Regions from separate parts of the Acetobacterium wieringae genome, predicted to be linked through region 1. Evidence: riboswitches for the same ligand, from Rfam matches in the RefSeq annotation. Region 1 holds a riboswitch; the other holds the start of a gene.
The links. A riboswitch is a leader RNA that binds a small molecule or an ion and turns the genes downstream of it on or off. The one in region 1 is predicted to bind FMN.
Positions count from the first base shown of each region.

Region 2: linked by a shared signal. The riboswitch ahead of ribD (bifunctional diaminohydroxyphosphoribosylaminopyrimidine deaminase/5-amino-6-(5-phosphoribosylamino)uracil reductase RibD) and the one ahead of CHL1_RS01545 (ECF transporter S component) in region 1 are both predicted to bind FMN.

Region 1 is NZ_CP097897.1:311,426-327,368, reverse strand. It holds gene CHL1_RS01565 (glycogen/starch/alpha-glucan phosphorylase) at 1-937, shown strand, start outside; rRNA gene rrf (5S ribosomal RNA) at 1,562-1,678, opposite strand; rRNA gene CHL1_RS01555 (23S ribosomal RNA) at 1,767-4,630, opposite strand; rRNA gene CHL1_RS01550 (16S ribosomal RNA) at 4,839-6,362, opposite strand; gene CHL1_RS01545 (ECF transporter S component) at 6,846-7,415, opposite strand; FMN riboswitch at 7,499-7,627, opposite strand; gene CHL1_RS01540 (magnesium transporter CorA family protein) at 7,690-8,619, opposite strand; M-box (ykoK) riboswitch at 8,852-9,015, opposite strand; gene CHL1_RS01535 (hypothetical protein) at 9,193-10,746, opposite strand; gene CHL1_RS01530 (YDG domain-containing protein) at 10,938-12,374, opposite strand; gene CHL1_RS01525 (PTS fructose transporter subunit IIABC) at 12,570-14,480, opposite strand; gene pfkB (1-phosphofructokinase) at 14,467-15,408, opposite strand; gene CHL1_RS01515 (DeoR/GlpR family DNA-binding transcription regulator) at 15,405-15,943, opposite strand, start outside.
Region 2 is NZ_CP097897.1:23,984-39,926, forward strand. It holds gene CHL1_RS00120 (ABC transporter ATP-binding protein) at 1-711, shown strand, start outside; gene CHL1_RS00125 (TMEM165/GDT1 family protein) at 977-1,723, shown strand; gene CHL1_RS00130 (HAD-IIA family hydrolase) at 1,818-2,621, opposite strand; gene CHL1_RS00135 (hypothetical protein) at 2,852-3,136, shown strand; gene thiS (sulfur carrier protein ThiS) at 3,290-3,484, shown strand; gene CHL1_RS00145 (thiazole synthase) at 3,562-4,326, shown strand; gene thiH (2-iminoacetate synthase ThiH) at 4,328-5,482, shown strand; gene CHL1_RS00155 (thiamine phosphate synthase) at 5,559-6,143, shown strand; gene CHL1_RS00160 (bifunctional diguanylate cyclase/phosphodiesterase) at 6,211-9,048, opposite strand; FMN riboswitch at 9,214-9,329, shown strand; gene ribD (bifunctional diaminohydroxyphosphoribosylaminopyrimidine deaminase/5-amino-6-(5-phosphoribosylamino)uracil reductase RibD) at 9,476-10,564, shown strand; gene CHL1_RS00170 (riboflavin synthase) at 10,568-11,230, shown strand; gene CHL1_RS00175 (bifunctional 3,4-dihydroxy-2-butanone-4-phosphate synthase/GTP cyclohydrolase II) at 11,262-12,464, shown strand; gene ribH (6,7-dimethyl-8-ribityllumazine synthase) at 12,477-12,944, shown strand; gene CHL1_RS00185 (DUF975 family protein) at 12,989-13,618, opposite strand; gene CHL1_RS00190 (Sapep family Mn(2+)-dependent dipeptidase) at 13,730-15,238, shown strand; gene CHL1_RS00195 (biotin--[acetyl-CoA-carboxylase] ligase) at 15,335-15,943, shown strand, end outside.

The DNA.
Region 1 (15,943 bases):
CCTTGAAAATCTGATGAATTTTAAAAACGATGCCTCGTTTGTTGAGCGGTTCAATCACATCAAACTGGAAAATAAAATTCATTTATCCAACCATATCAAAAAGAACAATCATATTGATGTAAACCCCGAATCGATTTTTGACATCCAGGTCAAGCGCATTCATGAATACAAACGACAGCTTCTGAATGCTTTACAGATCCTCCATTTGTATAATCATTTAAAAGCAAACCCCTATTTGGAAATCGTCCCCCGTACCTTTATCTTTGCTGGCAAAGCAGCCCCGGGATACTATTTTGCCAAGGAAGTTATCAAACTGATTAACGCCATTGCCAGCCTTGTCAATAATGATAAAGATATCCGGGATCAGATCAAAGTTGTCTTTCTGGCAAATTTCAACGTTTCTTTAGGTGAAATTATTTATCCTGCCGCCAATATTTCCGAGCAGATATCGACCGCTGGAAAAGAAGCATCTGGCACCGGCAATATGAAATTTATGATGAATGGCGCTGTTACCTTGGGTACCATGGATGGTGCCAACATTGAAATTCATGAGGCCGTCGGTGATGACAATATTATCACCTTTGGCTTGTCCGCTGATGAGGTTTCTCATTATCAAAAGAACGGCGGTTACAGTTCAGTCCAAATTTATGAGAATGATGAGCGAATTCAAAAAATCATGCATCAACTGATTGACGGTACCTTTGGTCACCTGGCTAGTTTCCAAAGCATTTACGATTCCCTGCTCTTGTATAATGACACCTATTTTGTTCTAAAAGACTTTGACTCTTATGCCAATGCTCAGGATCAAATCAATAAGCTCTATCAGGATAAAAACAAATGGTTTGAAATGTCTCTTTGCAACGTAGCATACTCCGGCCTATTTTCCAGCGATCGCGCAATCCTGGAATACCAGAAGAATATTTGGAAGACACTGTAGATTATGCCCCCTCCTTTCCCTTTTTTAAAGAAACCCCGACCGGATTTTAATCTGGTTGGGGTTTCTTTATGGTCTGCCATTTTTCTTTCTAAAATACATTCGTCTTAAACGGTTCCTAAGGCTCCGCTGTGCTGCGCCTTCGTCGCGTCAGTCGCCAGATGGCTCCTTCCTTAAAAATATAAAAAGAGCCTTCGTCTCAAACGGCTCCTAAAGTTACTGCCATCTAATGAATCCGTGCAACTCCGTCGCAGCTATCGCTGCGCCTCCGTTTGGGTCTTCGCCCCATAAAAAAATAGATTCATAATGAAAGATATTAAGTATCCTTATATCTTTCTCATAACTTTACTGCCGTTTACTCGCTCATGCGACGAAGGCGTAGCTAGCGCTGCGCCTTCGTCGCGTCAGTCGCCAGATGGCTCCTTCCTGAAAATATAAAAAACTTTCATCTCAAACGGCTCTTAAAGTTACTGCCGTCTAATGAATCCGTGCAACTCCGTCGCAGCTATCGCTGCGCCTCCGTTTGGGGCTTCGCCCCATAAAAAAATACAGACATAAACATTGATTTCCAAGTGAACTTGAATCAATATTTATGTCTGTATTTTTGCACGACTTCATTAAAAAAAAATCCCGCAACGTCCTATCCTCCCAGGCAGTTGCCCACCAAGTACTTTCGGCGCTGGAAGACTTTACTTCTGTGTTCGGTATGGGAACAGGTGTGGCCCTTCCGCCATCGTCGCGAGATTAATTAACTATTTAATTATTATTGCATTTTCAAGTGTCTTTTATGATCACGCAGTGATCATTCAAAACAGCACAGTGTATAAATTCTTGGATCAAGACCTCGGTCGATTAGTACTGGTCAGCTCCATATGTTGCCATACTTCCACATCCAGCCTATCTACCTGATCGTCTATCAGGAACCTTAACCATTTCTGGTGAGATATCTTATCTTGAGGGGGGCTTCGTGCTTAGATGCCTTCAGCACTTATCCCTTCCAAACTTAGCTACCCAGCTATGCTCCTGGCGGAACAACTGGTGCACCAGTGGTTTGTCCGTTCCGGTCCTCTCGTACTAGGAACAGCTCCTCTCAAATATCTAACGCCCACGACGGATAGGGACCGAACTGTCTCACGACGTTCTGAACCCAGCTCGCGTGCCTCTTTAATGGGCGAACAGCCCAACCCTTGGGACCTGCTTCAGCCCCAGGATGAGACGAGCCGACATCGAGGTGCCAAACCTCCCCGTCGATGTGGACTCTTGGGGGAGATAAGCCTGTTATCCCCGAGGTAGCTTTTATCCGTTGAGCGATGGCCCTTCCACTCGGAACCACCGGATCACTAAGCCCGACTTTCGTCTCTGCTCGAGATGTCTCTCTCGCAGTCAATCACCCTTTTGCCTTTGCACTCTAAAAGATGGTTTCCAACCATCCTGAGGGTAACTTTGGGCGCCTCCGATACTTTTTAGGAGGCGACCGCCCCAGTCAAACTGCCCGTCTGACACTGTCCGATGACCGGATTACGGCCACTCGTTAGAATTCCAATAGTACAAGGGTGGTATCCCAAGGATGGCTCCTTCGAAACTAGCGTCCCAAATTCTTTGCCTCCCACCTATCCTGTACGTGTACTACCAAAACTCAATGCCAGATTGCAGTAAAGCTCTACGGGGTCTTTCCGTCCTGTCGCGGGTAACTCGCATCTTCACGAGTACTACAATTTCACCGGGTGTGTTGTCGAGACAGCGCTCAAATCGTTACGCCTTTCGTGCGGGTCAGAACTTACCTGACAAGGAATTTCGCTACCTTAGGACCGTTATAGTTACGGCCGCCGTTTACTGGGGCTTAAATTCGCACCTTCGCTTGCGCTAAGCACTCCTCTTAACCTTCCAGCACCGGGCAGGCGTCAGCCCCTATACATCATCTTTCGATTTAGCAGAGACCTATGTTTTTGCTAAACAGTCGCTTGAGCCTCTTCTCTGCGGCCCCCCTTAAGGGGCACTCCTTCTCCCGAAGTTACGGAGTCATTTTGCCGAGTTCCTTAACAACACTTCTCCCGCTCATCTTAGGATTCTCTCCTCGCCTACCTGTGTCGGTTTACGGTACGGGCACCCTCTCTCTCAATAGAAGCTTTTCTTGACAGCGTGAAATCAGCGACTTCCCTACTTATTTTTCGTTCCCCGTCACGCCTTGGCCTTAAGAACCGGGGGATTTGCCTCCCAATTCAGCCTTGACGCTTGGCCCAGCTTTTCCAACCGCTGGGTTCGCTTATCCTTCTGTGTCACTCCATCTCTCAAACAATTAAAGGTGGTACAGGAATTTCAACCTGTTGTCCATCGCCTACGCTTCTCGCCTCGGCTTAGGCCCCGACTTACCCTGAGCGGACGAACCTTCCTCAGGAAACCTTGGGCTTTCGATGGTGAAGATTCTCACTTCACTTTCGCTACTCATGCCAACATTCTCTCTTGTCTTGTGTCCACCTAACCTTACGATTAAGCTTCGCCCTCAAGACATTGCTCCCCTACCACTATGGTAGTACCATAATCCATCGCTTCGGTGCCAGATTTTAGCCCCGTTCATCTTCGGCGCACAACCACTCGACCAGTGAGCTATTACGCACTCTTTAAATGTGTGGCTGCTTCTAAGCCAACATCCTGGTTGTTTGTGCAGTTGCACATCCTTTCCCACTTAATCTGGACTTGGGGACCTTAGCGGATGGTCTGGGCTGTTTCCCTTTTGACTATGAGACTTATCTCACACAGTCTGACTGCTGTATATAAGTGTATGGCATTCGGAGTTTGATACGGTTCAGTAAGCTTTACGCCCCCTAGCCGATTCAGTGCTCTACCTCCATCACTCTTCTTTACAACGCTAGCCCTAAAGCTATTTCGGGGAGAACCAGCTATCTCCGTGTTCGATTGGAATTTCACCCCTATCCACAACTCATCCAAGCCTTTTTCAACAGACACTGGTTCGGACCTCCACTTGGTTTTACCCAAGCTTCATCCTGGTCATGGATAGATCACACGGTTTCGGGTCTACAGCATGCAACTTGTCGCCCTATTCAGACTCGGTTTCCCTGCGGCTCCGTACCTGAAGTACTTAACCTTGCTACATACCGTAACTCGTTGGCCCGTTCTACAAAAAGCACACCGTCACTTGCGCTCCGGCTGCTTGTAAGCACAGGGTTTCAGTTTCTATTTCACTCCCCTTCCGGGGTTCTTTTCACCTTTCCCTCACGGTACTTTCCGCTATCGGTCAATCAGTAGTATTTAGCCTTGGGGGGTGGGCCCCCCATCTTCCCACAGGGTTTCACGTGTCCCGTGGTACTCGTCGATTACCCACTCACTCTATTTTCACTTACGGGGATCTCACCCTCTTCGTCCGGCCTTCCCATGCCGTTCAGCTAATAAAGTAAATTTGTTGTAATCCGGGCTCTTCCTCTTTCGCTCGCCGCTACTCAAGGAATCGATGTTTCTTTCTTTTCCTCCGGGTACTAAGATGTTTCAGTTCCCCAGGTTCCCTCCATAACGCTATGTATTCACGTTACAGTGACTGGTCTTCTACCAGCCGGGTTTCCCCATTCGGATATCTGCGGATCAACGGTTATGTGCACCTTCTCGCAGCTTTTCGCAGCTTGTCGCGTCCTTCATCGGCTCTGATTGCCAAGGCATTCACCCTGTGCTCTTTTCTTCTTGATCCTAAAATTACGTTTCTAATGTTGTTAACATTTTGAAATTGTATTTCATTTATTTATACACTATGCTGTTTTCAATGATCGTTTGGACGCCTACCACTGTTTGGGTATTTATCCCGCTAAAAAATGCATCCGAGGATGCCTTCTTAAGCTTTTTTGTATGAACCAGTCATACAAAAGAAAATAGTACCATGACTTCCTGTATTCCCTAGAAAGGAGGTGATCCAGCCGCACCTTCCGATACGGCTACCTTGTTACGACTTCACCCCAATTACTGACCCCACCTTCGGCAGCTGGCTCCTTGCGGTTGCCTCACTGACTTCGGGTGTTGCCAACTCTCGTGGTGTGACGGGCGGTGTGTACAAGACCCGGGAACGCATTCACCGCAGCATTCTGATCTGCGATTACTAGCAACTCCAACTTCATGCAGGCGAGTTGCAGCCTGCAATCCGAACTGAGATCTGTTTTAAGGGATTAGCTTCACCTCGCGGTTTCGCAGCCCTCTGTTCAGACCATTGTAGCACGTGTGTAGCCCAGGTCATAAGGGGCATGATGATTTGACGTCGTCCCCACCTTCCTCCGTGTTATCCACGGCAGTCTGCTTAGAGTGCCCAACTAAATGATGGCAACTAACCACAGGGGTTGCGCTCGTTGCGGGACTTAACCCAACATCTCACGACACGAGCTGACGACAACCATGCACCACCTGTCTCTCTGTCCCCGAAGGGAAAGTCTGATCTCTCAGATTGTCAGAGGATGTCAAGACCTGGTAAGGTTCTTCGCGTTGCTTCGAATTAAACCACATGCTCCGCTGCTTGTGCGGGTCCCCGTCAATTCCTTTGAGTTTCAACCTTGCGGTCGTACTCCCCAGGCGGAGTGCTTATTGCGTTAGCTGCGGCACTGAGTCTCCCCAACACCTAGCACTCATCGTTTACGGCGTGGACTACCAGGGTATCTAATCCTGTTTGCTCCCCACGCTTTCGCACCTCAGCGTCAGTATTTGTCCAGCAAGCCGCCTTCGCCACCGGTGTTCCTCCTAATATCTACGCATTTCACCGCTACACTAGGAATTCCACTTGCCTCTCCAATACTCAAGTCTTTCAGTTTCAAATGCATGTCACCGGTTGAGCCGGTACCTTTCACATCTGACTTAAAAAACCGCCTGCGTGCCCTTTACGCCCAGTAAATCCGGACAACGCTTGTCCCCTACGTATTACCGCGGCTGCTGGCACGTAGTTAGCCGGGACTTTCTTCTTGGGTACCGTCTTTTTTCTTCCCCAATAACAGAGCTTTACGATCCGAAAACCTTCTTCACTCACGCGGTATTGCTGCGTCAGGGTTGCCCCCATTGCGCAATATTCCCCACTGCTGCCTCCCGTAGGAGTCTGGACCGTGTCTCAGTTCCAGTGTGACCGTTCGCCCTCTCAGACCGGTTACCCATCGTCGCCTTGGTGGGCTGTTATCTCACCAACTAGCTAATGGGACGCGGGTCCATCCTATGGCACCGGAGCGTTTAACAGCAAAGCCATGCGACTTCACTGTATTATAAGGCATTACTCCCAGTTTCCCGAGGCTATTCCTTTCCATAGGGCAGGTTACCCACGCGTTACTCACCCGTTCGCCACTTTCTAAGATTTCATTCCCCCGAAGGGTCATTCCATCTCGTCTCGTTCGACTTGCATGTGTTAAGCATACCGCCAGCGTTCGTCCTGAGCCAGGATCAAACTCTCAATAAAAAGTTTGTATTTAAAGCCGTTAGGCTTTTAAATGCTGTCTCATTTTGAATAAAGCGTATTTTATACTCTACCGAGTTAATGTTTTATAGAGTTCATCTCTCTGTTTCTATTTAGCCTCATTCACCCTCGCGGATGTTTTGGCTGTTTTACAGGTTTTATGGTACTATTCTCTTTTCTATGACCGTTGCCACTCCGTCGTTTTTTCAGTGTTTCCGACTGAAGAAGCTTTTCTATTATATCGTCGTTTCTTGTGATTGTCAAGCTGTTTTTTGAAATTCTTTTAAGTTCATTTCAATGTTTCAGCTGTGTCCGCTGCCTCACTCGAGACAACTTCATTAGTATACGCTCTTTTCACCCTCCTGTCAACTAGTTTTTGAAAGTTTTTTCATGTTCTCTGTTATGTCCTACTCACAGTTATTGGGAATTCAAAAAAGGAACCTGAAATCAATTGATTTCAGGTTCCTTAGTATAATGAAGTTTTAACTATTTACTTTCTGCGACCTTTGCTTCTTGAATCTCCAGACCCAACACCTTGCTGACGGATTTGTAAACAACAAAGGTAATGACTGAATTGATTCCAGCTTTGATCAGATTAAAGGGAATAATGACTGGGATAATCATTGGTAAAACTGCCTCCACCGGAATTCCCAAAAATATCGGTGTGATGGCAATGTTCCATAACGCCATGGTTATTGTCATCGTGACCGTACCCAATGCCAAACCGATGATTGCACCTTTTCTGGTTCTGTTTCTTTTGTAAATATTTCCGGCTACCAATACAAAGGATCCAGTTGCGAAAAAATGCATCAGAATTCCAATAATCCCGCTAGCCGAACTAACGGTCACTCCCTGCAAAACACAAACAACAGCAGTTAGAATTAGACCACCTAAAGGGCCAAACATAAATGCACCGATAAAAATAGGAATATCGGCTGGATCGTACTCCAAAAATGGCGCCGCCGGAAAAATCGGAAAATGAATCAGGTAAACCAATAGTATGGACATTGCCGCCAATACTGCCATCTGGGTCAATTGTTTTGTCTTGATTTTCATAAAAATCCTCCTTCAATTGTCTGTCCAGTCAACTTAAAAAGCCCTTGAAAATTTCTTTTCAAGGGCTTTGCGCGTAAAATTGTACGCCATTTCTTTCATCCGGACTATACCGTCGGTTCTGGATTCTAACCAGATCGGCCTTTCGGCTCGTGGACTTATCGCTTTTACGCATCACCACCGGTGAGGACTTACACCTCGCCCTGAAACAGACTATTTATTTATTTAATTATATACCCGCTTGAATTTCTTTGTCAATGATAATTTTTAGCCCGCACTAACTAAACATCTTTTTCTTGAATAGCACAAAGGCGGCTACTCCGGTACAGGCAATCGAAATCAATACCACACTCCAGAAGTTGGGAATTGGCAACCCTTCAACGTTCATTCCGAAAAAACTGGCAATCATCGTTGGTATCGCCATTAAGATTGTTAATGAGGTTAATATCTTCATCACAATATTTAAATTGTTTGAAATAATCGATGCAAAGGCGTCCATGGTTCCGCTGAGAATGTTGGCATAAATATTGGACATCTCAATAGCCTGCTGGACTTCAATCAGCACGTCTTCTAACAGTTCTTTATCTTCTTCGTAAAGCTTAATAATCCGACCCCGTTCCAGTTTTTCCAAAACCCCCTGGTTGGCTTTCAGGGATGTCGAGAAAAACACCAGACTCTTTTCTAGATCAAGAAGTTGAATCAGTTCTTTGTTTTTCATGGATATGTGCAATTGCCGCTCAATATCGGTACTCATCCGATTAATGTGGCGCAGGTAAATCAAAAACCGACTGGCCACTCGGTAGAGGATTTGGAAGATAAAACGGGTTTTCAAATTAGTGTGGACATTTTTTACTCGGCCTTTGGTAAAATCATCAATAAGGGTGTTTCCTCTTAAGCAGACCGTAATAATATTATCAGCGGTTTGAATGATCCCAACTGGGATGGTGGTGTAAAGCACCAATTTGGTATCTTTTTCAATGACTGGAACGTCAATGGTGATTAGTGCCTGATTATTATCTTCCAGCTCCACCCGGGAAATCTCTTCTTCATCCAGGGCAGCTCGCAGAAAATCTGGTTCCACTGCTAATTCTCTGGTAATAAACTGCAATTCTTCTTCAGTTGGATTAACCATGTTGATCCAGCTGTTCTTTTCAATGGTTTCAATTTCTTGAATCTTACCATCAATTGTTTTGTAGATTTTGATCATTGCTTTCCTCCTTTTATTAAGAGCAGCCCATGATCCGTAAGATATTTTGGGCGCTCAGTTTTTGTTCATTCTGTTTTATACGCTTCTCTCCAGGGTCTGCGTCCATCCTATCTCACTCCTTTTTTCGAATTTGCACCAATGATAAACCATTTGTCAACTTTACCTGTGGTTCTTTGGTTAAAAAATAAAAAACTCCTCTTTAATGGAGGAGATTTTCGCACAGCAAAAATAATGATTCCTCCATTCGTTGAGTTTTGGCACTATACAGCATAGGGCATTGCCCAACTGCATTAAGTAAAACCTTAATTCGATAGTACCTGTTGACCCATTGGCATCTTTCGATGTTTCCGGGCAGCAGCCATATCTGTATAGGAGCCTCACCTAACAAAAGAAACATTTTATTTATTATTATTCCAAATTAACTATATCTTTTTATCTCACCGTTGTCAATGATTTTTAAGATAAGCCGCTATAAATTAACCCTTTGACCATGTTGCCAATTATAGCTGACTCTGCAAAAAAAAGAATCTGTATTAAACAGATCCTTTTAACCGATCATTCTATCTAAATTAATTAAGAAGCACTATGCTTTTTTCGATAAACGACCACGCCAATAATCACCAAAACAACCACAATAGCCCCAATTATTCCGGCTACACCGGCGATTAACCAGGGATTGGGCGAATCCGGTTGAACAATATTTACCCGAACGGTGGCCACTGCACTTTTGAAATAATTATTGCCTTTATATTTGACAATAACTTCCTGCTCACCAACTGCTCTGGTATAATCAAGCTCGATATCATCCCGATTGAACTCAATTTTATTATTGTTATCATCCACTACTGCAACGCACAGATCCTGATATACCGCATCATCGAGATTTTTGGTATTATCATCGTATTCTACACTGGGCGGATTTTGGGAAACAATCAGCGAACTGTCATCTTTACTGGTGATGGTTACTGTTTGAGTAGCCGTACTGCTGTTAAACTGATCCGTCCCCTTATATTTTACCGTCACCGGCTGCTCACCGGGCACCCGGTTATAGCTCAGTTCGATGTCGGTGGTTGTAAAATTAATTGCCTTACCTTTGCTGTCAACGACCTGAATGGTCAATGCTTGATAAACAGTAGCATCCAATTTTCCTGAATCAGTGGTATAGGCCGCTTCAATCGGCGGTTTGGCCAAATTAATAGAGGTGTTTTCTTTAGTTGGTGCTGGTGGATCCACCTTCCCGGTAATTTCAACATTTCCGGTGGCAGTGCTTGGCGAAAACTGATCGTTGCCCTTATATTTTACGGTTACATCCTGTTTTCCCGGAGCCCGGTTGTAGCTCAAATCAATGTCAGCTGCCGTAAAACTGATTTTGTTGTTCCCCGCATCAACAACCACGATACTCAAGGCCTGATAGACAGCTAAATCCAGTTTTGCCGAATCGCTGGTATAAGCGACCGCTGGGGGCTTCGCAGCAACGGATACCTTACTATCCTGTTTTCCGGTGATCTGAACTGTGGCATTAACCTGGCTCGGATTGTATTGTGAGTTTCCTTTATAGGCAACGACTACATTCTGGGTTCCCACCGCATGATTGTAGGTCAGGGTAATATCACTGGGGGAGAAGTTTACCTTATTGGAATCCCCATCTACCACTTGGATAACCAGATCATCATATACTGCCTTATCCAAGGTTGCCGTATCTGCGGAATATCCCACTGCTGGTGGATTAGCTTTGAGCACTAGCCGGGTATCTTTTTTGGGCACATCATTGATAACAATCGTCCCCGTTGCATTGCTGGTTTCGTACTGATCATTCCCCTTATAGGTAACCGTTATTTTTTGTGTTCCAACCTGTCGATTGTAATCAAGACTGATATCATCGGCAGTAAAAGCGATTTTATTCGAATCACCATCGACAACCACGATGTTCATCGCTTTGTATACCGCCTTATCCAGCTCATCAGCATTCGTGTTAAACGTCACCGAGGAGGGCGAACTGGCTATCGATACGGTCGTCGCCATTTTTCCATCAACCTCCGCCCAAATGCCCATGGGCAGCAAGAGCAGAACCAATACTGCCATCAATCCGGTTCGCCAAAACCGTCTGCCTGATTTTTCATTATTCATTTTCGTTTCCTTTCCAACTGATTAAAATTCGTTTCGTTTATTGTTTTATTACCATTTATTTTATCACATAATTGCTGTAAACGTTTCTTTTTTCTGTCTGATTCACTTTCTTTTCTGGCTTTATTCAATTCATGACACAAAAAAAGATCTGCCCTCTCCAACAGATCTCTTTCTTTACATTCTATTTTACACTAATCCATTTTTGTCAGCCGATTCTTGCCAAAGAAAATGGCTCCAGCAATCAGTAAAAGTAACAGTAGCGCAATACCCATATAGGGTACCGGCGATTCTTCTTCTTTTTCTACCACACTATTCCCGCCATTGCTGTAATCATTACCCCCATAGACCGCAACCACATCTTCTTTCTTAATAATTTCAAATTTATCTGCATTATCGGCCAAACGAATGCGATAGTTGGAATTATTCAAGCTTCCCAGCAAAACATCGTAGGTGCCAACCGCCTCTCCGGCTTCCCGTTCTAATGCGCCATACATCACATCATTCCCATATAAACCTTTAACAAAACCATCACCTGAATCATCCTGCCAAACCGTATACGTTAGTGCCGGATCTGCTTCGCCCTGAATTTTTGAAACATAATTTGGAATCACTGTTACTGAGGCTGGGGTAATAGCATATTTACTCTTGGAAATAATCGTTTGACTATAAATTGTATAGTTGTCGGAATTCGTTCCGTTTATTCCTGATAAGTAAAATCCTCCGGTTGCCCAGACATAATAATTGCCCACGTCTTTTTGCTGAGTATTCACGTCCCCGTAATAGGGATAAAAATTTTCAGCTCCAAAGGCGCCCAAATCCTCCCCCCGGATCAGATCCGTTTTGTTGACAGTCAGTTTATAATCATGAAGGTTTGGCGTCCCATCATAAACCTTATCCTGACCGACAAGGAAAACCTCCACCGGTTTTGGTAAAATACCTGCTACCAAAGATATATCAATGCTTGATAGTGGCTTTGTTCCCTGATTTTCATCAACAATAATATAATTTTTGGCCTTGTTGCCAGCGATTGTGATTTCTTTTAAAATAACCAGATTGGCAGTCGCCGGTTTAACATCTTTAAATAAAAAATTGGCAGTTCGATAATTAAATGCCACCTTATTTTTATCTGCATCAACAACGCCACTATTCCCTAAACCCTTCAGCGCAACTTCGGGCACACTGGTATTGCCGTCATAAATCTTGGTAATCGGCTTTTCGGTGAAGAATTGTGACGTTTTAAGCTCAATGGGCTTTATTTTAATTTCTTTTTGATTATCAATTTTTTGATAGTTTTCATCGCCCCGATATGCCGCAAATACCATATAGGTACCTGACTCTGACGGTGGAATCGTTGATAATGGATATGCTTCGCCATTTGACAAAATCCCTTTGTAAGTGATCTCGATTCGTTCAAAATCAAGCTCAGGCCCATCGGGTGCTGGATTAACAGCTGCCAAAACCTGGGGATTTCCAGTATAAACAACATCGGTAGAGAAGACAATCACTGGCGTTAATGGGCCTTGCTCAGTTTGGTCTTCCGCCAGAATGCCGATTGGAAAGCACGCACCATTCAAAATGATCGTCAAGACTAGGCATATAAACAGCCTGATTCTTTTGGTCTTTTTCATTGGATACTTCCTTGTATTATAAATTATCTCAATATCTTAGATACTCATTTCCAATTATACCGATTTGCAGCACTGTTCACAACGAAACCCGATCATTGTTCGTTTAGAATTTACTTTGTTGTTATTTGTTTACAATCATTACATAAAAAGAACAAATTAAAACCCACCTTTACAGCAGGTTTTAATTTGGGTTGTCTATGCAATTTCCAGTTCATCACTGTCGCTGGTTTTCGGTTTTTTTAAGATCCTGAGCATCAGCATACAGGCTACCGATCCGGCCACCAGGGCAATGACGTAACCAAACGGGTTTCCCACCAGCGGAAAGACAAAGATTCCGCCGTGAGGGGCCATTAGCGTACAGCCAAAGAACATTGATAATCCTCCGGCCAGAGCCGAACCGACAATACAGGAAGGAATCACCCGGAGGGGATCTTCTGAGGCAAAAGGTATCGCACCCTCGGTGATAAAGGATAGACCCATGACATAGTTTGCCAGGCCCGCTTCCCGCTCTTTTTTAGTGAAACGATTTTTAAAAATGGTGGTAGCCAGGGCAATCCCCAGTGGCGGAACCATACCACCTACCATCACCGCTGCCATAATATCAAACTGACCAGTAGCCAACGATGCCAAACCAAAGGTATAAGCCGCTTTGTTAACCGGCCCCCCCATATCAACGGCCATCATCCCCCCAAGGACAATACCCAAGATAACTTTGCTGGATGTACCCATGCTGTTTAACCCCGCACTGAGCGCCGCATTCAGGGCCGCCACTGGTGGGTTGATGATAAAGACCATCAAGGCGCCAATCAGTAGAATACCAAAGAAGGGATAAATCAATATCGGCTTAATCCCTTCGAGGCTGGCTGGCAGTTTAGCGAACACTTTTTTGAGTCCCAATACCAGATAGCCAGCGGCAAAACCCGCCAATAAGGCCCCCAGAAAACCGGCACCGCCAGTGTTCGCCAACATTCCCCCGACAAAACCAACAGCCAGAGCCGGTCGATCACCGATACTCATGGCGATGTAACCCGCTAAAACCGGCAACATGAAAGCAAAAGCCGTCCCTCCCACCTGCATCAGGAAGGCGGCAAATGGGGTATTGCTTCCGAATTTTGACGGATCAATGCTGTAGTCATCGAACAAAAAGGCCAATGCAATTAGAATCCCGCCACCGATAACAAAGGGCAGCATATGGGAAACGCCATTCATCAAATCTTTGTAAATTTTCCGGCCGACACTTTCTTTTTCGCCACTCCCACCAGTATCTTCAACACTCTGGACACCACCTGAATAGACTGGCACCTTTCCTGCCAGAGCTTCTTCAATAAGCTCCTGGGGTTTATGGATTCCCCGGGCAACATTGGTTTGAATCACTGGTTTGCCATTGAAACGGCCCATTTCGACATTTGTATCGGCAGCAATAATGATGCAATCGGCCGCTTTGATTTCCTCGGCGGTCAGCTGATTTTTGACGCCACCGGAACCGTTGGTTTCCACCTTAATGGTAACCCCCATCTGTTTGGCCTTATTTTCCAGGCTTTCTGCTGCCATATAGGTGTGGGCGATTCCCGTGGGACAAGCGGTAACTGCCAGGAGCTGATAGTTTTTGGTCATTTCCGGGGTTTTGGCCGCTGCTGGCGCACCATACTTTTCCTGTTCCTTTTCATCGATGAGTTTTAAAAATGTTTTCACATCCGCTGATGCAATCAGCTTCGTTCGGAATTCTTCATCCATCAAAATGGTGGATAGCCGACTGAGGACTTCCAGATGCAGGGTGTTTGCCGCCTCCGGAGCCGCAATCATGAAGAAGAGATAGGCTGGTTCACCATCTAATGCCTCAAAATCAGTTCCATCCCGAACAACCATGGCGGACAAACCGGCATCCTTCACCACCGGCGATTTACCATGAGGAATTGCAACTCCTTCCCCAATACCGGTAGATCCTTCTGTCTCCCGGGCCATTACCGCTTTTCTAAAGACCTCTGGATCGGCAATATTTCCGGTATTTGCCATTAGTTGCACTAACTTTTGGATGGTTTCTTCCTTGCTGGCTGGTTTTCCGGCCAGATCAATACCCTTTTCTTTTAATAAATCAATAATCCGCATTTTTTCTTGCCCCTTCGTTTTTATGTGATAATTCATCCAACAACTTCATGACTTCTGCTTTGGTCGCCAAGGTTTCTGAAAATGCCGATGCACTTCCGGTTACCACGCCCATCCGGAAGGCGTCCTGCAGATCCTGACTTTTAAGATAACCGGCAATAAACCCAGCCACCATCGAATCGCCTGCACCAACGGAGTTTTTGACAATCCCTTTGGGCGGCTTCATTTCATGAACCTTGCCGCTTTCATCCACAAGAATGGCACCTTCTCCAGCCATCGATACCAACACATTTTGTGCACCCATTTGCTGCAATCGTTTAGCGTAAAGAATAATATCTTCTCGTTTGTTCAAAACAACCCCAAACATTTCCCCCAACTCGTGGTTGTTCGGTTTAATCAAAAATGGCTGGTATTTAACCACCCGAAGTAGCAGTTCACCGGTAGCATCCACGACGATTTTGACCCCACGGTTTTCTAATAATTTCATGATGCTTTCGTAGGTATCTTCAGGCAAAGCGGCGGGAATACTGCCTGCCAAAACCAGAATATCACCTTTTTCAATGGATTCCAGCTTTTTAAACAGCTCCCCAAGTTCTTTCTTACTGATGTCGGGTCCCTGCCCGTTGATTTCACTTTCCTGGTCGGCTTTTATTTTCACGTTGATTCTGGATATACCTGATTTTATTTTCACAAAATCGGTATAGCATCCAAAATCTTTGATCCGCCGTTGAATTTCTTTGCCGGTAAAACCGCCAATAAAACCCAAGGCGATATTTCTGATCTCCAGGTTTTTTAAAACCATCGACACGTTGATCCCTTTTCCGCCCGGATAGAGTTGCTCCCATTCACTGCGGTTGACCTCCCCTTCCCGAAAGGCGTCCAACCCCACAATGTAATCCAGAGACGGGTTAAAGGTTACCGTAAAAATCATCTGCCATCCACCTCCCAAACCTTTGTGTATTTTTTATAGCTCTCACTCCCCAGCCTGGTTGTGATAATTTCGGCTTGTTCCAGTTTACCAAAACTCACTGGCGCAATCAGATTAAATTTCGACGGATCTGCCAGTACATAGGCTGTCTTACAGCGGCTGAAAGCTTCCCTTTTAACCTGGGCCTCGGTCGGGTCTGGGGTGCTGTAACCAGCTTTCCGATCAATCCCATTGGTGCCAAAAAAACCTTTTGAAAAATTATATTTGCCCAGACAATGAAGGGCCTCACTTCCCACCACGGCGTCAGTGATGGGTTTTATTTCACCACCGACGATAATTGTCCGACACCCCTTTTTAACAAGTTTTGCCGCAATAACCATCCCATTCGTGACATATACAGCGCCGCTTTCATTGATAAAATCAACCATGGCTTCCGTTGATGTTCCGGCATCGATATAAACAAAATCATTTTTTTCAATCAGTCCCGCACTGAATTTGCCAATTGCTTGTTTTTCATCGCGATGATGGTCTTCCCGGA
Region 2 (15,943 bases), 290 kb from region 1:
ACAAATTTTAAGGGAGCCCGGAATAAAATCCTCAATGGTGTTAATTTAAGCATCACTGCTGGCTCCTGTGTTGGCCTGATTGGTGAAAGCGGCAGTGGCAAAAGCACCCTGGCCCGGCTGGTGATGGGGCTGGAAAAGCCGGAGAAAGGCAGTATTTTATTTGAAGGGCTGCCAGTCAGACAGTGGCTTAAAAATAATAAGGGAAAAATGTCGGTGGTATTCCAGGATTATACCGCTTCGGTCAATCCCCGCTACACCGTAACAGAAACTATTGCTGAACCGCTTTGTGCCAGTGGTGCAGAAAAAGATTTGGATTGGCACATTGAGCAACTGCTGGTGAGGGTAGGGCTGGAGCCAGAGGTCAAAAACCGTTACCCCCATGAACTCAGCGGTGGGCAGCTGCAACGGGTCTGTATTGCCCGAGCCATTGCCACGAAACCCCGCTTTATTGTGCTGGATGAAGCCATCAGTTCACTGGATGTATCGGTTCAGGCCCAGATTTTAAAGCTGCTTCATCAACTGCGGGTAGAGATGAACATCACCTATCTCTTTGTGGCCCACGATCTGCAGGCGGTGGCCCATCTTTGTGATAAGATTGCTTTTTTGTATCAGGGGCAAATTGTCGAAGAAGTAGAAAGTGGGGAATTGGCCCGGGTCAACAATCACTATGCCAGAGCTTTGCTGGCATCGGTTATTCCGTTTGAGGTTTAGATAAAACCGGAACGCCTGCGTAAAAAATAGCATTAAAAAGGCGTTCCGGTTTATATATTGACAAAAGCAGGGATATTGTTGTAAAATAACACTGTTAAAAGGGAGTAGTTGTTATACAAAGTCAACATACTGGTGACGATGGTCGCCTGGCTTTGTAGCCGATTCCGGTAACGAGACTTTTAGCATAGTCCATTTTGTGGTGGGTTATGCTAGGAGTCTTTTTATTTTGGGATGCTTTCAAATTACAAAACAGGAAGGAATACAAATGTACACAGGATTTATTGCTTTTTTAGTAGCGGTAGGAGCCGTGGTGCTGGCTGAAATGGGAGATAAAACCCAGTTGTTGGCGATGGCCTTTGCTACCAAGTATCAGGCCGGGAAGGTGATGCTCGGAGTCTTTATTGCCACCGTCTTTAACCACGCCCTGGCGGTAGCCGTGGGAAACTATATCACCCGCTTTGATGGTGCCCAGATCTGGATTCAGGGGATTGCGTCATTGTCCTTTATCTTTTTTGGACTCTGGACGATTCGGGGGGATAAACTGGATGGCGAAGAGAACCGGACCACCCGCTTTGGTCCGGTGATTACCGTGGCGGTGGCTTTCTTTATCGCCGAAATGGGCGATAAAACTCAGCTGGCAACCATTGCCCTGGCCACCAAATTTCCCGAAAATGCTCTTGGCGTGTTGATCGGAACCACCACCGGAATGCTGATTGCCGATGCCATCGGGATTATCATCGGGGTGGTACTCTGTAAAAAAATACCCGAGCGGACGGTCAAACTGGTATCCGCCGGAGCTTTTATGTTGTTTGGTTTTATTGGTACCTATCAGGTGGCCACCCAGCAGTTGCAGTTGGCGATGACAACCGTGCTGCTGTTGATGTTGGCCTTGCTTATTCTAACAGCCGGGGCATCCTATTATCTGATTAAAAAGGAAAAGGAAGCAGGGCATTCGGATACGTATCCGTCATGTCCAGTGGATCAGACAAAAAAACGATCAGACGACAAATAAAAAGCAGGTAAGACTGTAGCGGTCTTACCTGCTTTTTATTATTGTTGAATGACATAAGCGCAAATACCCGGGGCTAAAGCCAACACAATTATTTTTATTGAAGTCCCAGACCGGCGACAATCTCATCAATACCGGTGAGAATATAGTTGGGACGGTAGGGGAATTGCTTAACCGTGTCCCGGGTTGACACGCCACTAAGGACCAGGAAGGTCGTCAAACCCGATTCAATACCAGCAATAATATCGGTATCCATCCGGTCACCGATAATCAGGGCATCATCACTGTGAACGCCCAGCCGTTTGATACCGGTACGCATCATCAGTGGATTGGGTTTACCGACGTAGTAGGCTTCTTTACCGGTGGCCAGTTCAATCGGTGCCACCAAGGCCCGACAGGCTGGTACAATGCCTTCTTCGGTGGGGCCAGTTAAGTCCGGATTGGTGGCGATCAGTTTGGCACCTTTCTGAATCAATTTGACTGCCCGCATCACGGATTCGTAATTATAAGAGCGGGTTTCGCCGAAAACGACATAGTCCGGATCGACATCATTCATGGTAATTTCGACGTCGTAAAGGGCATTAACCAGACCCGGTTCACCAATGACATAGGCCGAACAGCCGGGGGACTGATCTTTTAAGAATTTGGCAGTGGCCAGAGCACTGGTATAAAAATGGCTTTCATCAATTTCCAGACCCAGTCGAGCCAGTTTTTCTTTTAGTTCAATGGGTGAACGTTCGCTGGAATTTGTTAAAAAGAGGAAGTTCTTATCTTCAGCATAAAGCCAGTTGACAAACTCCTTGACTCCCGGCAACAGTCTGTTACCATGGTAGATGACACCATCCATATCGCAAATAAAGCCTTTTTTATCTTTAATTAATGCTAATAACTCTTCATTCATTTTATTACCTCCGATTAATTTTCACTTATTTACAATATTATACCCCAACAAAACCGGGTTCGTCTTAAAAATTTGGCAATTTTATGTAAAAAACTGAAAATATATGTAAAAAGATCATTAAAAATAAGCATGGCAAAATTTTTTCGTCTTCGCATAGGTATTTGCACGATCAGCTGTGATAAACTGCAATAAAAGAAAAATACGATGCCAGGAAGGCGAGGGGATAAAAAATGGAGACAATCTTAAATAATTATGATGATATGCGGGTGATGCGAATGATTAAAAAACAGTTGATCTCTTGTGAGTCAAACCTGGAACTGCTCCGTAAAGAGTATGAGGAAAAAGACGATCAGCTGTTAGCCCTGGGAATTAAGAAAGAAGTGACCAATCGTCCGGTTGACGAAGCAGAAGTAGCGGAATTAACAGTTCGGCTGGAAGCTTTAAAAAAAGAAATTCAGGAAATTGAAGAAGATAAGAGTAAAATGGCGGCCTACAACGCCTATACCCGTCGTTAGACAAAAACGGTTAAAAGCAGATCTTGACTTTAGTGGGCTGATGTAATAAAATCAAAACAGAATAAATAAAGCACAAAATGGGGTACACCACCGAAAGGGTGTAATCGCATTTTGTGCTTTTTTTGCGTCTGAAACAGCAAAGGAGGAAGTGAGATGCGTGTCAATGGAAAAGAAATGACCCTGGTTAACAATCAGAGTCTGTTACAGTTTTTAGAAATCAATGGATTTGATGTGGCTACTCTGGCTGTCGCCAGAAATGGTGAAATCGTTCCGAAATCGAGCTATGATGCGGTGCTGCTTTGTGAAACGGATACCCTGGAAGTGGTACGTTTCGTTGGCGGTGGGTGATGGTAAGTAGCCGACTAAAGATCACCATGAACGAACAGGGCTTAAAAAACAAGAAATAAAAAACAAAAGGAGAAAAGATGACAGATCAATTAGTAATTGGCGGACACACGTTTAATTCCCGGTTTATCCTGGGATCAGGAAAGTTTTCACTGGAAATTGTCAAGGCGGTGGTTGAAAACGGCGGGGCAGAAATCGTCACGCTGGCCCTACGGCGGGCGAATCACGGTGGGGAAGAAAATATTCTGGATTATATCCCCAAAAACATTACCCTGCTGCCCAATACCTCCGGTGCCAGAACGGCTGAGGAAGCGGTCAAAATCGCCCGGCTGGCCCGGGAAATCAATTGTGGGAATTTTATCAAGGTGGAAGTGATCAGGGATTCCAAATATCTGTTTCCCGATAATTATGAAACCATCAAGGCCACCGAGATTCTGGCCAAGGACGGCTTTGTGGTGATGCCCTATATGTATCCGGACTTAAATGTGGCCCGGGATTTAGTCAGTGCCGGGGCAGCGGCAGTGATGCCCCTGGCATCCCCGATTGGCAGCAACAAGGGCCTTTGTACCCGGGACTTTATTGAGATTCTAGTTAGTGAAATCCCAGTTCCGATTATTGTCGATGCGGGGATCGGGCGGCCGTCCCAGGCCTGTGAGGCGATGGAAATGGGCGTGGCAGCGGTGATGTGCAATACCGCAGTGGCCACAGCTAAAAACATTCCGCTGATGGCCAAAGCTTTTGGTCAGGCGATTGCGTCGGGCCGTAATGCCTATCTGGCCGGTCTCGGCCGGGTCTTAACCCATGGCGAAGCGTCCAGCCCCTTAACCGGATTTTTGGAGGATTAGAATGATAAAAAAACGCACTGATCCAATGGTCTATCAACCTGAGATGGAGAAAATAGACTCCGATATTCGGGATAAAGTCTTAAAAAATGTGGATAAGTATGATGATCAGAAAATTACCGACAGTGATGTGGAAGAAGCCCTAAAAAAAGAACGATTATCCATAAGCGATTATGGAGCCTTATTATCACCGGCAGCGACGCCATATTTAGAAGAAATGGCAAAAAAAGCGATGATCGAAACAAACAAACACTTTGGTAACAGCATCGGTCTGTTTACCCCGCTTTACATTGCCAATTATTGTGAAAATAATTGTGTATACTGTGGATTTAATTGTAAAAATAAAATCCGCCGGGGTAAGCTTAGTCTGGCGGAAATGGAGACGGAACTGAAAGCCATCGCCAAAACCGGATTAAAAGAGATCTTGATCTTAACCGGCGAATCCCGGCATCATTCGGGAGTGGAATATATCGGCGAAGGGGTTAAGCTGGCAGCAGAATATTTTGCCACTGTGGGGATAGAAATCTATCCGCTGAATACCAATGAATATGCGTATCTGCATAACTGCGGAGCCGATTTTGTTTCGGTTTATCAGGAAACCTATGATTTGAGCAGATATGAACAGGTTCATTTAAGTGGGCCCAAGCGGGTTTTTCCCTATCGCTTTGAGGCTCAGGAGCGGGCCTTGCTGGGGGGGATGCGGGGCGTTTCTTTTGGGGCTCTGTTGGGGTTGGGTAACTTCCGGAAGGATGCCTTTGCCACCGGACTCCACGCCTATTTTATTTTGCAGAAATACCCCCATGCCGAAATCAGCTTTTCCACGCCCCGGCTTCGCCCCTTTATTAACAAAGCCGATAACAACCCTAACGACGTCCATGAGAAACAGCTGCTGCAGGTGATGCTGGCCTACCGGTTGCTGATGCCTTTTGCCGGGATCACCATTTCCACCCGGGAACGGCCGGGCTTTCGGGACCATGTCATCGGGATGGTGGCAACAAAAATTTCGGCCGGTGTCAGTGTTGGGGTTGGTGGACATGAGCAGGAAGAAAAAGGCGATGAACAATTTGAGATATCTGATCCCCGCAGCGTTCCCGAGGTCCATCAGATGATTTTAAACCGGGGCCTTCAGCCGGTTTATTGCGACTATATCCGGGTATAATACCTTCACTAAAATGGGTGGTGTTTTTTAGTCGGGATATGATAGACTATAGACAAGAAAAATAAAGGAGCCAAGTATGCTGATTTGTATAACGAACCAGAAACTGTGCCAGGATGATTTTCTCGGTCGCATTGAAGAAATCGCCAAGGGGCAGCCCCATGCCATCATGCTGCGGGAAAAAGAACTCAGCGAGGCAGACTATAGGGAACTGGCCATCAAAGTAAAGGAAATCTGTGATCGGCACCTGATTAAACTGATTATCAATCATAATCTTGAGATTGCCGAGGAACTGAAGGTGGAAGCGGTACAGGTGTCAATTCATGACATTCGGAGAACCTGCGAAGCGATCCGGAACTTTAAGCAGGTCGGGGTCTCGATTCACTCAGTGGAACAGGCCCGGGAAGCCGAAGCCTGGGGGGCCAATTATTTAATCGCCGGTCATATTTTTCCCACTGATTGCAAAAAAGGTCTGCCAGCCCGGGGACTGATTTTTCTTAAAGAGATCTGCAGTTCCGTCTCAATCCCGGTTTTTGCCATAGGCGGGATCAGTCAGGCCAACTATAAAATTGCGATGATGGCTGGCGCTAAAGGCGTTTGCATCATGAGCGAAGCGATGACTACCGATCATCCTGAAACCCTGGCGCAACGATTTATCGTTTAATGAGTGGTTCTTTTATAGCACAACAACAATTGAAGCGGATCGGAGATAAATAAATAAAGGGATAAGGCTATGCCATGTCCCTTTTTGTTTTTTCCATAAAAGTCAGTAGTCGATCCTCATCAAGCGGTTTGGCATAGTAAAAGCCCTGGGCAATATGACAATTATTTTTCAGTAAAAAGTCAATCTGTTCGGGGGTTTCCACTCCTTCGGCAATGACCTGGAGATTAAAATTTGAGGCCAGTTCAATGATAACTTTGGCAATGGTGCCATTGTCATAATGGGGAATCCCTTTAATAAAGGAACGGTCGATTTTGATCTTATCCACGGCAAATTTCTTGAGATAACTCAAAGAAGAGTAGCCGGTGCCAAAATCATCGATGGAAACCTGGATCCCCATCCGGTGAAATTCGCTCAGGATGGCTTCGCATTCGTCTTCATTATCCATCAGAATCCCCTCGGTGATTTCCAGTTCCAGCAGCTCTGGTGGTAACTGGGTGCGGGTTAAAATGGATTGAATCAGTTCCCCGATATAGGGGGCCTTAAACTGAAGCATCGAAAGATTAACCGCAATCGGTATTTGATAACCCAGCGATTGAAGCTTTTTCCCAAACTCACAGGCAATTTCCAGCACCCATTCGCCCAGAGGGGTAATCAGATTCGATTCTTCGGCTATGGGAATAAAGCTCCCCGGAGGAACCATCCCATTGCTGCTGTTCCAACGAATTAAAGCCTCCAGGCCGAGAATCTGATTGGTGGCCATATCCACCTGGGGCTGGTAGTAAAGAACAAATTCCTGATTGCTTAGGGCATTGCGCAGCTTGTTTTGCATTTCGTATTTTTGAATCGAGAGGCTGTTGATGTCCTTATCATAGAACTCAAAGCGCCGTCCCTTGTTGGCTTTGACATTATTGAGGGCAGAAGCGGCAGTCTTTAAAAGCTTGCCATAGTGGTTGGCATCGTTGGGGTAGAGACTGATTCCGATACTGACATCAACAATCAGTTCTTCATCATGGATGGAAATCTGTTTTTCCAGTTCCTTGCTTAAATCCATGATGTATTCATATAAATCTTCGTTGGAAGAAACATACGCTTTCAGTATACCAAACTCGTCATTACCCAAACGGGCCAGCACATCCTGATCGCTGACCAGGGTCTTTAGGCGACTGGCCAGGGCAATCAATACCTTGTTGCCAAAATCAAAACCTTTGGCCTCATTGATAATTCGGAAATCATCGATATTGATCAAAATCAGGGCATGGTTACCGGCAGCGCTGCCGTCTCCACTGATTAATTCCATTCCCGATTCATCCAGAAAGACCTTATTGTTGAGTTTGGTCAGATAGTCAAAATACTTCAGATAATAAATATCTTTTTCGATTTGCTTATGGGCCGTGAGATTGGTGATGTTGCCGATATAATAATCGGTATCGTCGTTTTTCACCTTACTGATCCGCAAAAACAGAAACAGCGTTTCGGAGGAATTTTGAGCATATTCAATTTCGCCGGACCAGACCGGATTCATCTCGAGGCTGTCAATCAGGGGTTGATTGATCAGGATGCCCTTTTCAGAAAGGTTCAGCGCCGGGATTTCAGTTTCCGGAATCCCAATCATTCGGGAAAAGGCGGTATTTTGATAGATACAGAAGAATTCTGCGTTTAAAATAAAAATACCTTCATCGGTACCGGATAAAAGCTCCAGAATCATTTCCAGCTGGGATTGAACAGCCTGGCGTTTGTCAATTTCCTGGTTCAACGCCTGATTGTTGGTTTGAACTTCTTCGATGTATTGGATGATCCGATGGCTCATCATTTTGAGCCCCCGGGATAAAATACCAAGCTCATCTTCCCGGTCATAAAGGGTGCTCGGCAGATTAATTTCCTGATCACCCTGGCTGAAGGTTTCAACGGCACCGGAAATGGTTATAATCGGTTCGGAAATAAGCCGGGTCATCCGCCGGATAAACAGCGCAATCATAAACAGCAGTACCAGGGAAATAAAGAACAGACTAAAAATAAACTGATTCAGCGGGGCCAAAACTTCCGACCGGGGGATGACCGTGACCACAATCCAGTTGGATGACTGGGTGGGCACATAGGCGATGTATTTGGCGTTATTTCCCATTTGGTATTCAATGACACCACTATCACCGGAGGTGATTTGGCTCATATAAAGGTCAAGATAGGCGAAGGGATTAACCCCTCCCGCAGCAAAAACTTCAGGATCATCAGGATGATAAAAAATACTGCCGTCTTTATTGATTAATAGGGTATAGCCGTTTTTGCCGACTTTGTAGGTGCTCATCAATTTGGAAATATCAGTCACCTGCAGGTCAATGCCCATGGCGCCGATCACATTGTTGTTTTTCAGGATCGGGGTCGTAATGGAGACCACCATTTTTTCGGTAACAATGTCAATATAGGGACTGGTGACGGTCACACCCCGGGATTGTAAGGTTTCCATGTACCAGAGTCGTTTATTCAGATCATAGTCTGGTTTGGGATCAAATTCGGGGGTCGAGGAAATCAGATCGTTGGATTTGGTAACCCCGATGTAAGCCAGAGAAATATTGGGATCAGAAGCCTTGATGGCCTGGAGTTCCTGGGTTATCACATTAAACAATGGATGTTGGCGCTTTTCCTCCCGGGTGTTGAGCGCTTCAGTGATAGCCTGATAATCCTGATTGGTTTTCATCTGTTCGACAATAATAATATTCTTCTCGATAAACTTGTCAATTTCAGTGGCAATTTGCTGGGCGTCCTTGGAAATTTGTTCTTTACTGTTGGTTTCAAAAAAACCACTTAACATTTGGATGGAAATGATCCCATAAACGGCAAAGGCAACAAAAATAAATCCAATAACAATTGTTCCCACCCGTCGAATCAGGCTTTTTTTAAACCAGTGCACAATGGGGCCATCCTTTCTCTGAAGGGTCAGTCAATAGTAGATATATGTTAGTTTTATCTTGCTTTTTCATGTTCCTATTATAAACGAAAAAGCGCTGAAAGAAAAATAAATTTTATTCTATTGACAGGAATATTGCGATTATGTTAAAGTTTAATCAATTAAATATGAAGTCTTCAGGGCAGGGATAGTTTCCCTACCGGTGGTATAGCCCACGAGCCGCAAGGTATGATTCGGTGTAATTCCGAGGCCGACAGTTAAAGTCTGGATGAAAGAAGATAATCAAGTTTGCATGTCAAATATCTTTGTTTATTTAGCTCTGAAATGGTAATCATTTCAGAGTTTTTTTATACGAGGATCAGGAAAGCTGTGAACAAAAGTGCCCTGGATGTTTATTCAGGGCACTTTTGTTTTTGAGGGAGGAATACTGGTGGAAAAACAGGATCATTACATGGAAATAGCCATCGATTTGGCTAAAAGAGGTCGAGGTTGGGTAAATCCCAATCCTCTTGTGGGAGCAGTCATTGTTAAAGATGATGTGATTATTGGCAGCGGTTATCACGAAAAGTATGGAGGACTGCATGCTGAGCGTAATGCGCTGGCGGCCTGCAATGAGTCACCGGTCGGGGCGACCCTATATGTGACGCTCGAGCCCTGCTGTCATTATGGCAACACACCACCATGTACCGAGGCCATTATCGAAAGCGGGATTAACCAGGTAATAATCGGTGCGACTGATCCCAATCCGTTAGTTGGTGGCAAGGGAATTGAGATTCTCAGACAGCAGGGGATCACAGTGATAACCGGAGCGCAGGAAGAGGCGTGTCAGGAGCTAAACACTATTTTTTTTCACTATATCAAAACGAAAACCCCTTATGTGTTAATGAAATACGCCATGACTCTGGATGGCAAAATTGCCACCCGTACCGGGAAATCGAAATGGATTACCGGAGAGGCGGCCAGGAACGCCGTTCATCAGACCCGCAATGAAGTGATGGGAATCATGGTGGGGGTTAACACCATTTTACAGGATGATCCCCAACTGACCTGTCGGATTGAAGGCGGCAGAAACCCCATCCGGATTATCTGTGATACCTATTTGCGCACTCCGCTGACAGCACAGGTGGTGACATCGGCCCGGAAAATACCGACCTATCTGGCCACCTGCTCTGAGGATCAGCAAAAAATAAAACGGTTTGAAATCATGGGCTGCAGAATTTTAAAAAGTGCAAAAGACGGGGAGCATCTTGATCTCCGGGAACTGATGGTGCAATTGGGGCAGGAAGGAATCGACAGTATTCTACTGGAAGGGGGCGGTACCCTGAATTTCAGCGCTTTAAAAAGCGGTATTGTGAGTAAGCTCCAGGTTTATCTGGCCCCCAAAATATTTGGTGGTGCGGTACGCAAAACTCCGGTGGAAGGCCTGGGGCTGGCAGATCCAGCCGAGGCCTTCCAGTTCACGGATCGAAAAATAAAAATATTCGGGGATGATATCTGCCTCGAATACACAAAGAGGTAAGACATGTTTACAGGAATTATTGAAGAAGTTGGCAAAATCACTGCGGTCATTAAGGGACAACGATCTTCCCAACTGTGGGTTCAGGGTGCGGTCACGATGGATGATTTAAAACTGGGCGACAGCGTGGCGGTGAATGGAGTGTGCCTGACGGTATCCCAGTTAAGCGGAAATAAGTGGATGGCCGATGTCATGAGTGAAACGCTGAACCGCAGCAATCTGGGCGATCTAAAAGGCGGATCAGCCGTCAACCTGGAACGGGCAATGCCCGCCAATGGCCGTTTTGGCGGGCATATGGTAGCTGGTCATATTGACGGAACCGGTCACATTGTGCAAATCACCAAAGATGATAATGCCGTGATCTTTGAGATTGGTGCACCGCCAAAAATACTCCGCTACATCATCGAAAAAGGGTCCATTGCCATTGATGGCATCAGCTTAACGGTCATCGAAATGACTTCCGTCAGCTTTAAGGTGTCCATCATTCCCCATACGGTGAAGCAGACGATCCTGGGCATTAAGAAACCTGGCGATCCGGTCAATCTGGAAAACGACCTGGTCGGCAAATATATCGAAAAGCTGTTGATGAATCCAGCCGTCAAAACAGATCGCCACCAGGAAAAATCCGCTGGTGTGACCATTGATTTTCTGACTCAGGCAGGGTTTTAATAAAAAAATAATAAGATTAAGAGAGGGTACTATGTTTAAATTTAATACCATTGAAGAAGCACTGGAAGATTTACGAGCCGGTAAAATTATCATCGTGACCGATGATGATGACCGCGAAAATGAAGGCGACTTTGTCTGTGCGGCTGAATTTGCCACCACCGAAAACGTCAACTTTATGGCTGTCTATGGCAAAGGGCTGATCTGTATGCCGATGAGCGAAAAATTGGTCAAAAAATTAGCCATTCCCCAAATGGTTGCGGATAATACCGATAATCATTGCACCGCCTTTACCGTGTCCATCGATCATGTCGATACCACCACCGGTATTTCGGCAGCAGAGCGTTCGGTTACCGCCATCAAGTGCGTCGACGAGAACACCAGACCAGAAGATTTTAGGCGGCCCGGCCATATGTTTCCATTGGTAGCCAAAGAAAATGGGGTATTGGAACGAAACGGCCATACCGAGGCCACCGTTGATCTGGTCAAACTGGCGGGGTTGAAAGAATGCGGTCTGTGCTGCGAAATTATGCAAGAAGACGGCACGATGATGCGGACTCCGGAACTGATCGAATTGGCTCAGACCCATCAACTGAAATTTATTACCATCAAAGATCTGCAAAACTACCGCAAACAAAATGAAAAACTGATCGATTGTGTCACAATCACCAAAATGCCCACCAAATACGGGGAGTTTATGGCTTATGGTTATGTCAACATGCTTAACGGCGAACATCATGTGGCGCTGGTTAAGGGGGATTTAAGTGGTGACAGCCCGGTGTTGTGTCGGGTTCATTCCGAATGTTTAACCGGCGATGCCTTTGGTTCGCTCCGCTGCGATTGCGGCGATCAGTTTGGGGCAGCGATGACCGCCATTGAAAAAGAAGGTCGGGGGGTGCTGCTCTACATGCGTCAGGAGGGCCGGGGCATTGGTCTGATCAATAAATTAAAAGCCTATGCCCTTCAGGATATGGGGATGGACACGGTGCAGGCTAATATTGAGCTGGGGTTTCCGGAAGACTTGCGGGAATACTATATCGGGGCCCAGATTTTAAGAGACCTGGGAATCAAACAGCTGCGGCTGCTAACCAACAATCCGCTTAAAATGGAAGGGTTGTCGGAATTCGGGCTGGAAATGGTGGAGCGGGTACCGATCCAAATGGAAGCATCCAGCCACGATCTGTTTTATTTGAAAACCAAACAGGAAAAAATGGGTCATATTTTAAATTATAACTAAAAGGAGAATGTTATGAACGTATATGAAGGACAATTAGTATCAAAGGGAATTAAAGTGGGGATTGTGGTAGCCCGGTTCAATGAGTTTATTGGCTCAAAGCTGCTTGGCGGTGCGATTGATGGTTTGAAGCGTCACGATGTGAAGGAAGAAGACATTGATGTGGCCTGGGTGCCGGGTGCCTTTGAAATTCCCTTGATTGCGGCTAAAATGGCCAAGCTGAAAAAATATGATGCCATCATCTGTCTCGGGGCTGTGATACGCGGTTCCACCACCCATTATGATTATGTCTGCAGCGAGGTGTCAAAGGGAGTGGCTCATGTCTCTCTGCAGTCAGAAATACCGGTGATCTTTGGTGTGTTGACCACTGAAAACATTGAACAGGCCATCGAACGGGCTGGCACCAAGGCCGGCAATAAAGGCTATGACTGTGCCCTGACAGCCATTGAAATGGTCAATCTGATCAACGAAATAACAAACTAAAAAAACAGGGAGCCGATTTTTGGGCTCCCTGTTTTAGATTAAACCTAAGCTAATTCGTCAAGGGTGACCACGCCATTTTGCAGGGCCAGTTCCTTGAGATCCTGATATTGTCCGGCGATGGCTACATAGAAGTAGGGATTTACATAAAAAATGCCAAGAATTCCAAAGGTCAATCCGTTTAGTAAAAACCAGCCCAGGAAGCTTAGTGACATCATAAAAATTTCGCCTTTGTGGCCCTGGGTTATCCGCATGGAAATTTTAACGGCTTCGGTGGCTGGGACATTAGGGTATTCGGCTAAAATATAAGGGGTGAATGAATAGGCAATTGCCTTGATAATACCGGGTACCACAAAAAGCAGGGACCAGAGAAAAATAAATAATTCCATCCACAGCATTCCCCCCAGTTTTCGACCAAAATCCGAAAAGCCGGTTTTAAACATGTCTTCAATGGTGGGAGCGGGGAGTTCGCCACGGTAAATCCACAGTGAGAAAAATTGCAGACCAACCATCATCGGCGCCCAGACAATCAGACCACCCAGGCCGCCAACGAAGGATGTGACTCCGGAAGCAGCACCAATCACCACAAATGCCAGCACAGTTGCGCCGACGCAGACCCAATAATTTTCGGAAAAGCTCTGCTTGGCCAGGGCTTTTATTTCCTGTCTCGTTTTCATAATAATCTCCTTTTCGTTTATGATTTTAAAGAGAAAGCTTAAGAAAAACATCACTTTCTTAAGCTTCTTTGTATATAATAGCACGACTGATGAAAAGAAGGAAGAATAAAAATGAGTAAAATACTAACGAAAAAAAAGATCCCTCTGGGCCGTTATCGGCATTACAAGGGCAATGAATATGAAGTCATCGGCGTTGCAACCCACAGTGAAACGCAAGAAGCCATGGTGGTTTACCGGCCATTATATGGTGAAGGCGGTTTGTGGGTGCGTCCGGCAGCGATGTGGAACGAAATCCTGGAAAAGGATGGAAAAATCGTCAGGCGCTTTGAATATCTGACTGACAAAAAAGTGGCGACAGAACCAGAATTGGATACAGTGGCCTTATTGCAGGATCTGAAAACGCTGTTGCAGATTAAGACGGTTAATGGCGATGCCGGTGAAATAACCGACGAAGCCCCCCTGGGAACTGGCATCAACGAAGCGCTGAACTTTGTCCTTTTACGGGGCCAAAGCTTTGGCATGCGCACCAAAAACTGCGATGGCTACTGCGGTTATGTAGAATTTGGCCAAGGGTCGGAACTGGTGGCCGTGACCACCCACATCGATACGGTGGCGGTAGGTGAAGACTGGACCGTCCCCCCTTTTGACTTGACCATTGACGGCGACACTATTTATGGTCGGGGGGTGCTTGATGACAAGGGCCTGACGATGGTTTCGCTTTATGCGCTGAAAGCGTTAAAAGAAGCCAAGGTTTCGCTTGGTAAACGGGTGCGCCTGATTATCGGTGGTGATGAAGAAGGCGGCAACTGGGCCTGTATGAACCGCTATAAACAGACCGAAGAAGTCCCGGCCTGCTCGTTTTCACCGGATTCCGGCTATCCGGCCATCTTTGCCGAAAAAGGCATTATGAATATTATTCTGGAAAAAGAACTGGATTACCAGACCCCGGCCCTTGTCTTTAGCGGTGGTGGTCAGATCAATTCGGTGCCGGATGCGGCCCAGGCCGTTTTTAATGGCCGGACTTTTGAAGCCAAAGGAAAATCGGCTCATGCCATGGAGCCGGAAAAAGGGGATAACGCCATCCTGAAACTGGCAGCAATATTGACGGCAGAAGGGATCACCCATCCAATCCTTACGCTCTTGGAGCGGGCTACCACAACCGGGTTTGGGATTGATCTGGCGGATTCGGTGTCGGGAGCGCTGACCTTAAACCCTGCCATTGTTCAGGTGGACGAAAACAAGGCGGTGTTGCGCTGTGATATCCGCTATCCGGTGACGCTAAAAAGCAGTGATGTTGTTGCGGCGATAAAAAAAGCGACAGCTGATCTGGGCTTTTGTTTGGAAATGGATCACGATGTCAAACCCCTCCATGTCGATAAAGACAGCTTTCTGGTAACCACCCTGCAGCAGGTCTATCAGGACTGCACCGGGGATATGGCCGAACCGATGGTTTCCGGCGGCGGTACCTATGCCCGGGCCTTTGACAACTCCGTGGCTTTTGGCGGTGGCTTTCCCGGCGAGGCCAACACCTGTCATCAAACCGATGAGTTCTGGAGCATTGAAAGTCTGGAAAAAAACTTTGAGATTATTGTCAAGGCCCTGGCAGTATTGGCTCAGTAAAAAGAAAACAGCAATGGCGAGAGTTATTGTCAACCAATAGTTCAAAAATGGTTGACAATAACTTTTTTTGTTTAGAATAACCCCAGAGGTGAAGAAATGTCGACAAAATTAAAATTATTAAAAACCTTGGAAGAAAATAGAGAAAACTATTTATCTGGAGAAGTGCTGGCCAGCACCATGAACGTCTCCCGGTCGGCCATCTGGAAGGCCATTAAAGCGTTAAAAGAAGAAGGATACGAGATTGAATCCACCACCAACAAGGGTTACCGGTTAAAAAGTGAATCGGATCTGATGTCGGCGGAAGGAATCCACCCCTGGCTGTCTCCTACCAATCAGGATCTTGAATTGATTGTCTACAAAACCATCGGTTCCACCAATCAGGAAGCCAAAAAATTGGCACTGGAAGGGGCCAAGACGGGAACCGTTATTATTGCCGAAGAGCAAACCCAGGGGCGGGGCCGTATGGGCCGTTCTTTTTACTCACCGCCCAAAAGTGGGATTTATTTAAGTCTGGTGCTGCGCCCCGAGGTGGCCGCCCGGGATGCCGTGCTGTTAACTACCGGGGCATCGGTAGGGGTTTGCCGGGCCATTAAAAAAGTGACGGGGATCGATACTCAGATTAAGTGGGTCAATGATATTTACCGGGACGACCGGAAAATTGTGGGGATTCTCACCGAGGCGGTGACCAATTTTGAAAATGGACAG